2 linked regions of the Ciceribacter thiooxidans genome follow. The protein of the gene in region 1 interacts with the protein of each later gene in a pairwise test. Links are inferred from orthologs where the notes say so. Each region holds a gene or a part of one and is shown on either strand. Other genes may lie near its edges.

What was found.
Region 2: the proteins of cysK (region 1) and cysE interact in binary tests that used the Escherichia coli proteins (3 or more experiments, as listed by UniProt). The link is inferred for Ciceribacter thiooxidans from one-to-one orthologs.

What each region holds. Positions count from the first base shown.
Region 1 is NZ_CP059896.1:3,195,974-3,203,185, forward strand. Bases 4,234-7,212 are described here. They hold cysK (cysteine synthase A), read left to right. Parts: upstream 4,234-5,228; coding sequence 5,229-6,197; downstream 6,198-7,212. Other genes in these bases: H4I97_RS15755 (LysE family translocator), read right to left, coding at 4,234-4,335; H4I97_RS15760 (LysE family translocator), read left to right, coding at 4,475-5,092; H4I97_RS15775 (recombinase family protein), read left to right, coding at 7,209-7,212. In the rest of the region: H4I97_RS15730 (peptide chain release factor 3), read right to left, coding at 1-1,370; dut (dUTP diphosphatase), read left to right, coding at 1,462-1,932; H4I97_RS15740 (Lrp/AsnC family transcriptional regulator), read right to left, coding at 1,929-2,387; H4I97_RS15745 (DMT family transporter), read left to right, coding at 2,495-3,400; H4I97_RS15750 (NIPSNAP family protein), read left to right, coding at 3,397-3,699; more of H4I97_RS15755, read right to left, coding at 3,703-4,233.
Region 2 is NZ_CP059896.1:1,772,892-1,779,854, reverse strand. Bases 2,630-5,359 are described here. They hold cysE (serine O-acetyltransferase), read left to right. Parts: upstream 2,630-3,447; coding sequence 3,448-4,272; downstream 4,273-5,359. Other genes in these bases: H4I97_RS08425 (phasin family protein), read left to right, coding at 4,804-5,163; H4I97_RS08430 (DUF3126 family protein), read left to right, coding at 4,408-4,611; H4I97_RS08440 (enoyl-CoA hydratase-related protein), read right to left, coding at 2,630-3,374. Outside these bases: H4I97_RS08460 (cystathionine beta-lyase), read left to right, coding at 1-155; H4I97_RS08455 (FAD-dependent monooxygenase), read right to left, coding at 158-1,321; H4I97_RS08450 (zinc-finger domain-containing protein), read right to left, coding at 1,352-1,597; H4I97_RS08445 (alpha/beta fold hydrolase), read left to right, coding at 1,773-2,558; more of H4I97_RS08440, read right to left, coding at 2,571-2,629; ATP-dependent Clp protease adapter ClpS, read left to right, coding at 5,406-5,753; ATP-dependent Clp protease ATP-binding subunit ClpA, read left to right, coding at 5,763-6,963.

The sequences.
Region 1 (7,212 bases):
ATGTCGAAGGAAACCGGCAGGCCGTATTCCGCCGAAAGTCGCTCCTTGAGGACGTCGAGCTGCAGCGCGCCGACGACGCCGACGATCGCCGGCGAGCCGTCTTCCGGCTGGAAGAGCTGCACAACACCCTCTTCCGCCATCTGCTGGAGAGCCTCCTTCAGCTTCTTCGCCTTCATCGCGTCCTCGAGCCGTACGCGGCGGAGGATTTCCGGCGAGAAGTTCGGCACGCCCTGGAAGACCAGAGATTCCCCTTCGGTCAGCGTGTCGCCGATCCGTAGCGTGCCGTGGTTCGGAATGCCGACGACATCGCCTGCATAGGCGGTGTCGGCGAGCTGCCGCTGGGAGGCGAAGAAGAACTGGGGCGCGGTGAGACCCATCTGCTTGCCGGTGCGCGACAGCCGCGCCTTCATCCCGCGCTCAAGCTTGCCCGAGCAGATGCGGGCAAAGGCGATGCGGTCGCGATGGTTCGGATCCATGTTGGCCTGAATCTTGAAGACGAAGGCCGTCATCCGATCTTCGGCGGCGTGTACCGTACGGATGTCAGCCACCTGGTCGCGCGGCGGCGGTGCGAACGCGCCGAGCGCGTTGATGAGATCGCGCACACCGAAATTGCGCAGCGCCGAGCCGAAGAAGACCGGCGTCAGGTGGCCTTCGAGAAAGGCCTTGCGGTCGAACGGCCGGCAGGCCTCCTGGGCAAGCGCGAGCTCTTCGATGAAGGTCTGACGTTCGTTTTCCGGCAGGTGCTCGGCAATGCTCTGCGGACCGTTGACCTTCAAGGGCTCGACCTGGGTGTCGGAACCGCGGAAGGTATTGTCCGCCAGATTGTAGGAGCCGCAGAAGGTCTTCGAGCGGCCGACCGGCCAGGTGACCGGTGCGGTGTCGAGAGCGAGCTTCTCCTCCACCTCATCGAGGATTTCGAAGGGATCGCGGCTTTCACGGTCCATCTTGTTGACGAACGTGATGATCGGAATGTCGCGCATGCGGCAGACTTCGAAGAGCTTCAGCGTTCGCGGCTCGATACCCTTGGCGGCATCGATCACCATCACCGCGGCGTCCACTGCCGTCAGCGTGCGATACGTGTCGTCGGCGAAGTCTTCGTGACCGGGTGTATCGAGGATGTTGAAGACCTTGCCGTCGTATTCAAAGGTCATCACCGAGGTGACGACCGAGATGCCGCGCTCGCGCTCGATCTTCATCCAGTCGGAACGCGTCTGGATGCGGTCCTTCTTCGCCTTCACCTCGCCAGCGAGCTGGATCGCCCCGCCGAACAGCAGCAGCTTTTCGGTGAGCGTTGTCTTACCCGCGTCCGGGTGCGCAATAATCGCGAAGGTGCGGCGGCGGGATACCGCCTCTGCAAGTGTTTCAGCCATGAATGTGAATCCTGTGAATTGCCGCGTATCTAGCGATTAAAGGCCGGCATTGCAATTGACCTCGGGAGATCGCGCGCAAAGTAATGGAGGCATGAACATCCACAACGACATTCGGCCGATCCTCAAGCTTCTCCGCCTAGTCCACGGAGAGGGCATTCCACTGCCCTGCTACGAGACGGCGGGGGCCGCCGGCATGGACTTGCGCGCGGCCGTGACCGAGGGCGCGCCTATGACGCTCGTGCCCGGCCAGCGGGCGCTGGTGCCGACCGGCTTCATCATGGAAATCCCCGAAGGCTTCGAGGCGCAGATACGTCCACGGTCGGGGCTTGCCTTCAAGCACGGCGTCACTTGCCTCAACACGCCGGGTACCATCGATAGCGACTATCGCGGTGAGGTGAAGGTGCTTCTCGTCAATCTCGGCGACGAGGCTTTCGAGATCGCCCGTGGCATGCGAATCGCCCAGATGGTGATTGCACCGGTCACTCAGGCGCTCGTCACCGAAGTCGCGGAGACCTCCACGACCACGCGCGGTGCAGGCGGTTTCGGCTCGACCGGCGTCTAGACGACCGGCGGCAGACGGCGCTTGACGGTCGTGGACTTGATCATGGCCGTGTTCGTCTGGGCACGTTCCGCGATCCGGTCAAGTATACGATCGAGATCGGTCATGCTGCGCAGGGCCATGCGGCAGATGAAGCAGTCGTCACCCGTCACCTTGTCGGCTTCGGTGATTTCCGGCGTCTCCTGGATCAGCTTTTCGACCACGTGCAGCATGCCCGGCAGCGGCCGGACACGGACAATCGCCTGCAGGGGGTAGCCGAGCGCTTCCAGTTCCACATCCGCGCCGTACCCGATCAGCACGCCACGCTCTTCGAGCCGTCGCAGCCGTTCCGAGCAAGCTGGCGAGGAAAGCCCTGCGCGAGCAGCTAGCTCCTTGAGCGGAAGACGCGCATCTCCGACAAGCGCTTCAACAATCTTCCGGTCGACGAGATCGAGAGGCTGAATAAAATTCACGTTCATGGGGTATTCACCTAACTTTGTTCCGAGTTTCAGGTAATTCACCTCATTCTGGTGAAGCAATTATGCCGCTTCCTTTGCTAGGCTGCAACCATCCCAAGGAGGTTGCCATGTCACCCATAATCAAGAGCGGAATTCTCGATATGACCGTCGCCATGGTGCTGTCCGGCACGATCGGCTGGTTTGTCCTGCAGTCCGGGCAATCGCCCGCAAACGTCGTCTTCCTGAGATGCCTGATCGGCGCCCCGGTTCTGGCATTGCTCGCATATCGCGCCGGCGTCCTCGCCGTTGTTCGCGGACGCACTCTGTTTCTGGCGATGATCGGTGGTGTCGCACTCGTTCTCAACTGGCTCGCCCTCTTCTCCGCCTATCCGCTCGCATCCATCTCGGCAGCGACGATCATCTACAACGTTCAGCCATTCATGCTTGTCGGTCTCGGCGTGCTCTTCCTCGGCGAAAAGGTCTCCACCAACAAGCTCGTCTGGCTGGGGCTTGCCTTTGCCGGTATGCTGGCGATGACCCTTTCGGGACCGGCGACGGAAGAGAACGCGCAGGGCAGCTATCTGCTGGGCATCCTGCTCGCGGTCGCCGCGGCCTTCTGCTACGCCGTGGCGGCCTTCGTAACGAAATCGCTCAAGGGCACCTCCCCCTATCTGATCGCACTGATCCAGGTCGGCACAGGCGTGGTCCTGCTGGCACCACTTGCCGACTGGCACGACCTTCCCACCGCACCGCAAAACTGGGCGATGGTGGCAGCCCTCGGCATCGTTCACACCGGGATCATGTATGCGTTCCTCTATTCGGCAATCCAGAAGCTGCCGGTGGTGCTGACCGGCACGCTGTCCTTCCTCTATCCCGTCGTGGCGGTGATCGTGGACATGTATGCCTTCGGACATGTACTGACGCCCGTGCAAGCGCTCGGCGGGGCAGCAATCCTCTTCGCGGCCATCGCGACCACGCTTAATCTGGCGCCGAAAGCGCTTCTCCTGCCGAAGAGAAAGGCGCCGCAACGATGATAACCTGCTATCTCCGCTACGTGATCGATCCGTACAAGGCGAAGGAATTCGAGCACTACGCGCGGCTCTGGATACCACTGGTGAACCGGCTCGGCGGCACGCACCACGGCTACTTCCTGCCACACGAGGGCGCAAACAACATCGCGCTGGCGCTGTTCAGCTTTCCGTCGCTGGCCGACTACGAGAGGTACCGACAGAAGATGGCCGACGACGCGGAATGCCAGTCGGCTTTCGCCTATGCGGAGGAGACCCGTTGCATCCTCAGTTATGAGCGGAGCTTCATGCGGCCGATATTCTGACCTTCAGCGTTGGGCTTCCATTGCCATCCGCACTGCAAGCCCCGCGAGAACCGTTCCCATCAGCCACCGCTGCACGACCACCCACAAGGGCCTCCCGGCGAGAAAGAGCGCGATTGCGCCTGCGCTGACCGCGATCATGGCATTGACGGTGACACTGATCGTGATCTGGGTGAAACCGAGAACCACCGACTGAACAAACACGCTGCCGGCGGACGGATCGATGAACTGCGGCAGCAGCGACAGGTACAACACCGCAACTTTCGGGTTGAGCAGGCTCGTGACGAAACCCATCGTGAACAGGCGCCGGGGCGAGTCCTTCGGCAGTTCGCGGACCTGGAAGGGCGAGCGCCCGCCCGGTCGCAATGCCTGCCACGCCAGCCAGGCGAGATAGGCGGCCCCAGCAAGCCGCAGTGCATCATAAGCATAAGGTACCGCAAGCACCAGTACGGTGATGCCGAGGGCAGCCGACAGCATATAGACGACGAAGCCGAGGGCCACGCCACCAAGCGAGACCAGGCCCGCCGCGGATCCCTGGCAGATCGACCGCGACACGAGGTAGATCATGTTCGGCCCTGGGGTCAGCACCATTCCGAGGCAGATGAGGCCGAAGGCGAGAAGCGAGGCGGTGGACGGCATGACGGGTCTCTTGATTGAAGGGCTCCAGAAGTGGAAAGCAGAAGGCAACGGGACCGGCAACAACGATCGTGTCACCATTGCAAGTTTGGCGTCTCTGGGTTAGCCGTCACGCATTCGTCCATCGATCGCGGACCCCGTCATGACCTTTACTACGCTGCTTGCCTATGCCGGTGCACTTTTCATCGCTGCAGCCATTCCCGGTCCCGGGATGACGGCGATCGTGGCGCGAGCCCTCGGCTCAGGTTTCCGACCAACCTTCTTCATGGGGCTGGGACTGATCCTCGGCGATCTCTGCTACCTGACCGCGGTTGTCCTCGGGCTCTCCTATCTCGCCCAGACGTTCGTGACACCCTTCCTCGTCATCAAATATGCCGGCGCCGTCTATCTCGGCTACATTGCCTACAAGCTCTGGACGGCCGGCCTGCTGCCGCAGGAAGTTCAGGCGCGCAAGGGCGGCGGCCTTGGCTCTTCCTTCCTCTCCGGCCTCTTCGTCACGCTCGGCAATCCGAAGACCATGCTTTTCTACGTCGCCCTTGTGCCGACGCTGATCCCGCTCGAGGCGATTGGGCCGACGGACTATGCCGCGCTCGCCGGAATCACCTTCGTTGTTCTGATAGCCGTGCTCATCCCCTACATCGTGCTCGCTGCTCGGGCGCGAACGCTGCTCAAGCAGCCTTCTGCGCTCAAACTCCTGAACCGCATGGCCGGCAGCATTCTGGCGAGCACCGCCGCCTATATCGCCGTTCGAGCCGCCTGAAATAAATATTTGGGACCTCCGCCCGACAGGCGTGTTTTTTCTCCCCGGACGGCCTGCCGTAGGTAAAGGGTTCTAGCCGGGTACGGACTTTGATCCTATTGTGCGCTCACAACGACCAGTCTTGAGGGAGAGCACTATGTCCGACACGAAGAAACCCGGCCGCGGCCGTGTTTACAGCTCCATTCTCGAAACCATCGGCGACACGCCGATCGTCCGGCTCGACAAGCTGGCGAAGGAAAAGGGCGTAAAGGCGAACCTGCTCGCCAAGCTCGAATTCTTTAATCCCCTCGCCTCGGTCAAGGATCGCATCGGTCTCGCCATGATCGAGTCGCTCGAACAACAGGGCAAGATCACTCCCGGCAAGACGGTGCTGGTCGAACCCACCTCCGGTAACACCGGCATTGCGCTTGCCTTTGCAGCCGCCGCCAAAGGTTACCGGCTGATCCTCACCATGCCGGAAACCATGTCGATCGAGCGCCGCAAGATGCTGGCACTGCTCGGTGCCGAACTGGTGCTGACCGAGGGACCGAAAGGCATGAAGGGGGCAATCGCCAAGGCAGAGGAACTCGTTTCCGAGCTGCCCGACGCCGTCATCCCGCAGCAGTTCGAAAATCCGGCCAATCCTGAGATTCACCGCAAGACGACAGCCGAGGAGGTCTGGAACGACACCGCCGGTGCCGTCGACATCTTCGTCTCGGGCATCGGGACGGGCGGCACCATTACCGGCGTCGGCCAGGTGCTGAAGGCCCGCAAGCCGTCGGTGAAAGTCGTTGCGGTCGAGCCTACCGACAGCCCAGTGCTTTCCGGCGGAAATCCCGGGCCCCACAAGATCCAGGGAATCGGTGCGGGCTTCGCCCCGAAAGTCCTCGACACGACGGTCTACGACGAGGTCGTCACCGTCACGAACGATGAGGCATTCGAGAACGCACGGCTGACCGCTCGCCTCGAAGGCGTTCCGGTCGGCATCTCCTCCGGCGCGGCGCTCGCGGCAGCAATCAAGATCGGCCAACGCGAGGAAAACGCCGGAAAGACGATCGTCGTCGTGATCCCCTCCTTTGCTGAGCGCTATCTCTCGACGGCACTGTTCGAGGGGCTCGGAGGCTGAGGGAAGCGCTGTCACCAGTCATCTGCCACCGATCTCGGTCTCCCTTCGTGCGGCCGAGATTTTGACTGTCTACGCCACCGCCGACAACCGCTCGGAAGGTATGCGATAGGAGATTGCCTCGGCGACGTGGATTCGGCCCAGCCGATCGGCACCGTCGAGATCAGCGAGCGTGCGAGCGACCTTCAGAACCCGATGATAACCGCGAGCCGAGAAGCGGAACTTCTCGGCCGCGTCACGCAGGAGTTGCAACCCGGAAGGGTCCGGCTCGGCGAGGACTTCGATCAAGGCCGTGGAACAGCCGGCATTCGTTGCGACTCCTGGTATTCCGGCTGCTGCGAAACGCTCTCGCTGCCAGTCCCGTGCCCGTCGGACGCGTCGGGCGACCTCGACACTCGGCTCGGCTGCCATCGGACGGATGAGATCGGTTGCAGCAACCGCCGGAACGTCGATCCGGATATCGATCCGGTCCATTAGCGGACCTGAAATGCGCCCCTGATACTCGGTGAGGCAGCGCGGCCCCCTTGCGCAGGTGTGTCCGGGCTCACCCGCCAGTCCGCAGCGGCAGGGATTCATGGCTGCAATCAGCTGGAAATCGGCGGGATAGGTGACCCTATGGTTGGCGCGGGCGATCACACACTCGCCCGTTTCGAGCGGCTGCCGTAGCGCATCGAGCACTTGCGGTGCAAACTCCGGCAGTTCATCGAGAAAAAGAACGCCCTTGTGGGCGAGCGAGGCCTCGCCCGGCTTTGCCCGCAACCCGCCGCCGACGAGGGCCGCCATCGTCGCGGAATGGTGGGGCGTGCGAAACGGTCGGCGGTCCGAGAGCTTGCCGCCGGACAATTGCCCGGCGATCGAGTGGATCATCGAGACTTCGAGAAGCTCGGGCGCCGAGAGTGCGGGCAGGATCGACGGCAGACGCGAGGCGAGCATGGACTTTCCGGAACCGGGAGGACCGACCATCAGGAGATTATGCTACATTATTCCGATATTGTGTGATATCGGGTTCAGATCATGA
Region 2 (6,963 bases), 1.4 Mb from region 1 along the record:
ACGAGAGCCTGGCTGTCATGGTCGACCTCTCCGACCGCAAGATTCGCACCGCGCCGGCCGAAGGTCCGGTCATTCGCCTGCAGATCGGGCTGGAGAACGTCGAGGACATCATCGCCGACCTCGAACGCGGGTTCAGGGCTGCCGTCGCGGCCTGACGTCAGCCCTTTGCGTGATAGCCGTAGAGCCAGTCCAGATCGGCGGCGAGGCTCTGCGGCGATCGTGTCGCAAGCACTAGGTCGCGGGCGATGCGCACAGGGCCGCGCGCATGATAGGCGAAGCGGTTGAACGCACCGCGTTTGCCGACACGCGCGGCGCGCGCCTGGCGAACGTTCTCGTAGGTTGCGAGTGCTTCGGGGAGCGGCGTGCGCGCGACGAGACCGGCAAGTTCGAAGGCGTCTTCGATGGCCATCGCCGCCCCCTGCGCCGCAAACGGCATCATCGCATGCGCCGCATCACCGATCAGCACCGTGTCGCGACCGTTCTGCCATCGGCCAGGGCCCGCCTGGTAGAGCGGCCAGAAGGTTGCGCCGCGCAAACTCGAAAGCAGGGTCCGGATAGCGGGGTTCCACCCGGAGAATTGCTCGGTGAGCGTGCGCCTCTGTCGCTCGCTGCCTTCCTCCGACCAGGTTTCTCCGGGGTCGACGCCCGCGGCGATCGCCACGACGTTGAAACCGCCGATCTCTTTCAGCGGGTAACAGACGAGGTGGCTGTTCGGGCCGAGGAGGGCAGTGACATTCAGCGGATCGAGGAAGTTCGGCGCGCCTCCTCCTGCGATCGTGAAGCGCCAGGCGATGTTGCCGGAAAAGGATGACTTCGGTGCCCCGGGGATGCGGGCGCGGGCTCTCGACCAGACGCCGTCGGCGCCGATGACGAGATCCGGCTGCTCACCGATCGCGCGGGCGATCTCCGTGTCGCCCGGCTTTTCGATGTGACAGCCGAGGTGAACCTTGCAGAGCGGATTGCGCAAGACCGCCGAAAGCAGCGCCTGTTGCAGCGTCGATCGGTGCAGGACGCCGTAGGGTGCGCCCCAGCGCTCCCGTGCGAAGGCGCCGACCGGGACGGCGGCCAGTGCCCCAAGTGTCACGCCGGATTTCAACCGGATTTCTTGCGGCTCGCACCACCGCTTCTCGATCTCGCCGAGGACGCCGAGTTCGCGAAGGATTCGCGAGGCATTGGGCGAAATCTGCAGGCCGGCTCCGACCTCGCCGAGCTGTGGTGCCTGTTCGAGGATTTCGCTACGGATCCCGTGTCGCGCCAGCGACAGGGCAGCCGTAAGCCCCGCCATCCCGGCTCCGATGATGGCGACGACGTTGGTGGACATGGCCTTGCCGATCGTGGAATGCGGGGGGCGTCAGGCCGCCTTGACGTGATAGACGCAACCGGCGGGGTCGGTCTGTTCGGCCTTCAGCGACGGGTTATAGCGATAGAGGGTCGAGCAGTAGGAGCAGACCTTTTCGTTGTCGTCGCCCATGTCGATGAAGATGTGCGGGTGATCGAAGGGAGCGGAAGCGCCCGTGCACATGAACTCCTTCACGCCGATCTCGATCATGCGGTGTCCGCCGTCGTTCTGGAAGTGGGGAATGGTGTGCCCGGCCATATGTCTCTCCGAATGCCTTTTTGCTTTGCGGCGGACATTATCCTCCTTCGCCGCGAATGTGTAGAGACAAACACGCGCCAAACCCACAGAAAAGAGAGCAATGCGCCTTTGATGCGCGGGCACGTTTCACTAAGGTGCGCGCCGTCACGCCCCGAATAAGACATGGATCGAAGCGATGAACCTGAATGCGCCGGCATTCTCCCTTTTCTATCACGACGGCTTGCAGCTCGCCTATTTCGATGCCGGCGATCCGTCCGGCCCGCCGATCCTGCTGATCCACGGGTTTGCCTCGACGGCGACGGTGAACTGGGTTCATCCGGGCTGGCTGAAGACGCTGGGGGAGGCCGGCTACCGCGTCATCGCAATCGACAATCGCGGCCATGGAGCCAGCGATCGGCCGCATGAGCCGGAGGCCTATCATCCGTCGCGGATGGCGGCGGATGCCGCCGCATTGCTGACCCATCTCGGCCTGCCCGATGCCGACGTGATGGGCTATTCGATGGGGGCCAGGATTTCCGCCTTCATGGCGCTCGAGCATCCCCACCGCGTGCGTTCGCTGGTCTTCGGCGGGCTCGGCATCGGGCTCTGCGATGGCGTCGGCGACTGGGATCCGATCGCCGAGGCGTTGCTGGCGCCGTCGATTTCCGACGTGACCCATGAGAGGGGACGAATGTTCCGGGCCTTTGCCGAACAGACCCGCAGTGATCGCATTGCGCTCGCCGCCTGCATCCAGGAGTCCCGCGTGCTCGTCGATCGCGCCGATATCGCGCGCGTCGATGTCCCGACCTTGATCGCCGTCGGCACCAGGGACGACATCGCCGGTTCTCCGGAGGAACTGGCGGCGCTGATGCCGGACGCGAGGGCGGTCGATATTCCGAACCGCGACCATATGCTTGCGGTCGGTGACAAGGTCTTCAAGAAGGCCGTGCTTGATTTCTATCGCGAGATCGGTCGCCAGTGACCGTCGCCTCGTCTACTCACCGGTGAACACCGGTTTACGCTTTTCCGAGAAGGCGCGCCGGCCCTCGGCATAGTCGGCGCTGTCGAAGGTCGAGGCTCCGACAACCTCCGCTTCGCGCAGAAGGTCGTCATCGACTTCAGCGACGGCTCTCAGGGCGAGCTTCGACGCCTGCACCGAAAGCGGGGCATTGGAGGCGATCATCTCGGCGAGCGCGAAAACCCTGTCGCTCAGCGTCTCCGGCGCCGTGACGTCGAGCAGGAAGCCGCAGGCGAGCAGTTCGGCGGTGCGCATTGCGCGCCCGGTATAGAGCACCTTGCGCGCCATCTGATCGCCGAGCGATCGCGCAAAGTCCTGAACGGCGTCGGCCGGATAGGCGAGGCCGAGGCGCGCGGCCGGCACCGCAAAGGCCGCCGTCTCGTCGGCGATCCTGATGTCGCACGCCGCCGCAAGTCCGAAGCCGCCGCCGTAGCAGATGCCGCGGATCGCGGCGATGACGGGCACACGCGCTTCCCTGACAGCGGCGAAGGCTGCACTGTTGTCGGCCTCATAAAGCCGTGCGGTCGCGGTGTCGTTGCGTACGACGGGGAACTCGGAAATATCGGCGCCCGCGCTGAAATCGTGTTCGCCTGCACCCGACAGCACGATCGCGCGCGCGCCGGCCTCACCGCACAGCCAGTGAATGGCGTCCGGGATCGCCCGCCACATGGCCGCGGTGATGGCGTTCTTGCGCTCCGGATTGTCGATGGTCAGGAAGCCGATGCCTTCGCGGCTTTCGGCGCGAATTCTTCCTGCAGCGAAATCACGGATTTGCTTCATCGGTCCTGCCCATCTGGTTTGCGTCGGCGTTAGCCTATATAATATACAGGCGATGGAACAGAGGAGACCGGCAATGGCCGCAAAGACAGAAGTCCTCCACGGCGAACATATCAAGTCGATGGACCCCATCTGGGATTCGCTTCGCCACGAGGCCCGCACGGCAGCCGAGCATGATCCGCTCCTGGCCGCCTTTCTCTATTCGACTGTCCTCAACCATCGCTCGCTTGAAGACTGCGTCATCTACCGGATCTGCGAACGGCTCGATCATGCGGACCTTCAGGCGATCCTGCTGCGGCAGACGTTCGAGGAAATGGTGAGGGACTGGCCGGAATGGGGCCAGATCATGCGCGTCGACATCCAGGCGGTCTACGACCGTGACCCTGCCTGCACGCGTTTCATGGAGCCGGTCCTGTATTTCAAGGGATTCCATGCAATCCAGACCCACCGCCTCGCACACTGGCTCTGGAACCGCGGACGGCGCGATTTCGCGCTCTATCTGCAGAGCCGCTCTTCCAGCGTCTTCCAGACGGATATCAACCCGGCGGCACGGATCGGCAAGGGGATATTCCTCGACCATGCCACGGGCCTCGTTGTCGGCGAGACGGCGCGGATCGGCGACAATGTCTCGATCCTGCACGGCGTCACCCTCGGCGGTACGGGCAAGGAGGGAAGCGACCGTCACCCGAAGATCGGCGACGGCGTGCTGATCGGCGCGGGCGCGAAGGTGCTCGGCAATATCGAGGTCGGTTGCTGCTCGCGTGTCGCTGCCGGCTCCGTGGTCTTGAAGCCGGTTCCGAAGGGCTCGACCGTGGCCGGCGTTCCGGCCCGGGTCGTGGGCGAGGCGGGCTGCGCCGAGCCGGCCCGTTCGATGGACCAGATACTCGCCTCGGAGGCGTGAACCAGAAGAACCGCGCCGATAACGGCGGACGAGGGGATCCGGTCGGTGGTCATTTGTCCGCAGCCGCGTCTTTACATCATCCGAGCGGCCGTGCGACAAGCGCCCCGAACTTGAATCGCCCCATGGAGAACTGTAGTGAAGCCCGACGAAATCAAGAAGCTCGACGCCTATTTCAAGCGGACGTTCAACCCGGCCATCGTGGTCAAGGCTCGTCCCCGCAAGGACGACTCCGCGGAAGTCTATCTCGGTGACGAGTTTCTCGGCGTCGTCTTCCGCGACGACGAGGACGGCGATCTCTCCTACAATTTCTCGATGGCGATCCTCGACGTCGATCTCTAAGCCTGAAGTTGCAGATTTACTGATATATGTCTGCCTTATCAGCAAAAAGGGCCGTTCCGCATCTCGGGCGGCCTTTTGTTTTACCGGTGTATACAACCAATGCGGGATATTGCATCGCGGAAAACAATTGACAAAAATTGTGCATGTGCTATGTGGGTCAGCAGCGAAATGAAGCAGAAGGGACACTGCCGTATGTTTAATTTCGATGATGCGAACACGAAGGGCAAGGAAGCCATGGACGCGATGCTGAAGAACTATGCAGAGATCGCGAAGGGCTTCCAGGCCATCGCGACGGAAGCCACCGAGTATTCGAAGAAGTCGTTCCAGGATGCGGTTGCGCATATGGAAAGCCTGACAGGCGTGAAGAGCGTCGAAGGTGCGCTCGAACTGCAGACGAATTTCGTCAAGGGCGCCTACGAGGGCTTCGTTTCCGAGGCGACGAAGCTGACGGAAATGTACGCAGACCTGGCCAAGAGTGCCTACAAGCCGTACGAGACGCCGGCCGCGAAGGCGTCGAAGTCCGCCGGTGTCCCGGCCGCGACGGCCGCCTGAGGCAAACCTACGCGCCATCGCGCATCCGAATAAACCAAGGCCGGCCACGGGACCCGTGGCCGGCCTTGTGCGTTCTCCCTTGTGCTGTCCCCGCTTTTCTCTGCGGTCGCGGCCGTTACGACGCAAATGTGTTTGCACTCCTTTGCGGGGGGCTTAAAATCACCAAATTACGAACTACCTTAATGTGCTAAGTGTTCGCTTCGGCGCCAGCCGTCCGGCGAACCACTGGAGAATGGAAGAACATGATCGCCACGCCGGTCTTCATGCAGCAGAAAGGTGACGGGGACAACGCGGGTCGCGGCACGTCCGTCATCACGCGCACGAAGCCGAAGACCAAAAAGCCGAATCTGTATCGCGTGCTGCTGCTCAACGACGACTACACCCCGATGGAATTCGTGATCCACATCCTGGAGCGCTTCTTCCAGAAGGACAGGGAGGCGGCCACGCGCATCATGTTGCATGTTCACAATCATGGCGTCGGGGAGTGCGGCATCTTCACCTACGAGGTTGCCGAAACCAAGGTCAGCCAGGTGATGGATTTCGCCCGGCAGCACGAGCACCCGCTGCAATGTGTGATGGAAAAGAAGTGAGGATTTGACGTGCCAACATTTTCTCCGAGCCTCGAGAAGGCGCTGCACCAGGCACTGACCTACGCGAACGAGCGGCATCACGAATATGCCACGCTCGAACACCTTCTGCTCGCGCTGATCGACGATGCTGATGCGGCGGCCGTGATGGGGGCGTGCAACGTCAACCTCGATGTGCTTCGTAAGACTGTAAGCGACTATGTCGACAACGAATTGTCGAACCTGGTGACGGGTTATGACGAGGATTCCAAGCCGACCTCCGGCTTTCAGCGTGTCATCCAGCGCGCGGTCATTCATGTGCAGTCCTCCGGCCGCGAAGAGGTGACCGGCGCCAACGTGCTGGTTGCGATTTTCGCCGAGCGCGAGAGCCACGCGGCCTATTTCCTGCAGGAGCAGGAAATGACCCGCTACGACGCGGTCAACTACATTTCCCACGGCATCGGCAAGCGTCCGGGCGCGTCGCAGGTTCGCCCGCCGCGTGGTGCCGAGGAGGGAGAAGCTGAGGCCAAGCAGGCGCGCGACCAGGAAGAGGGCGCCTCCAAGGGCAAACAGGAAGCCCTCAAGGCCTACTGCGTCAACCTCAACGAGAAGGCCCGCGCCGGTCGGATCGACCCGCTGATCGGCCGCAACGACGAGGTCAACCGCACGATCCAGGTGCTTTGCCGCCGTTCCAAGAACAACCCGCTCTATGTCGGCGATCCCGGCGTCGGCAAGACGGCGATCGCCGAAGGTCTCGCCAAGCGCATCGTCGAGGGCAAGGTCCCCGACGCGCTGAAGGATGCGACGATCTTCTCGCTCGACATGGGGACGCTGCTCGCCGGCACCCGGTACCGCGGTGACTTCGAGGAGCGCTTGAAGCAGGTGGTCAAGGAACTCGAGGAGTATCCGGGCGCCGTGCTCTTTATCGACGAGATCCACACTGTCATCGGTGCGGGTGCGACATCGGGCGGCGCCATGGACGCCTCGAACCTCCTGAAGCCGGCGCTCTCCTCGGGTGCGATCCGCTGTATCGGGTCGACGACCTACAAGGAATACCGGCAGTTCTTCGAGAAGGACCGGGCGCTCGTCCGTCGCTTCCAGAAGATCGACGTCAACGAGCCTTCGATCGACGACGCGATCGAGATCATGAAGGGCCTGAAGCCCTATTTCGAGGACTATCACAAGCTCCGCTACACGAACGAGGCCATCAAGGCGGCGGTCGAGCTTTCGGCGC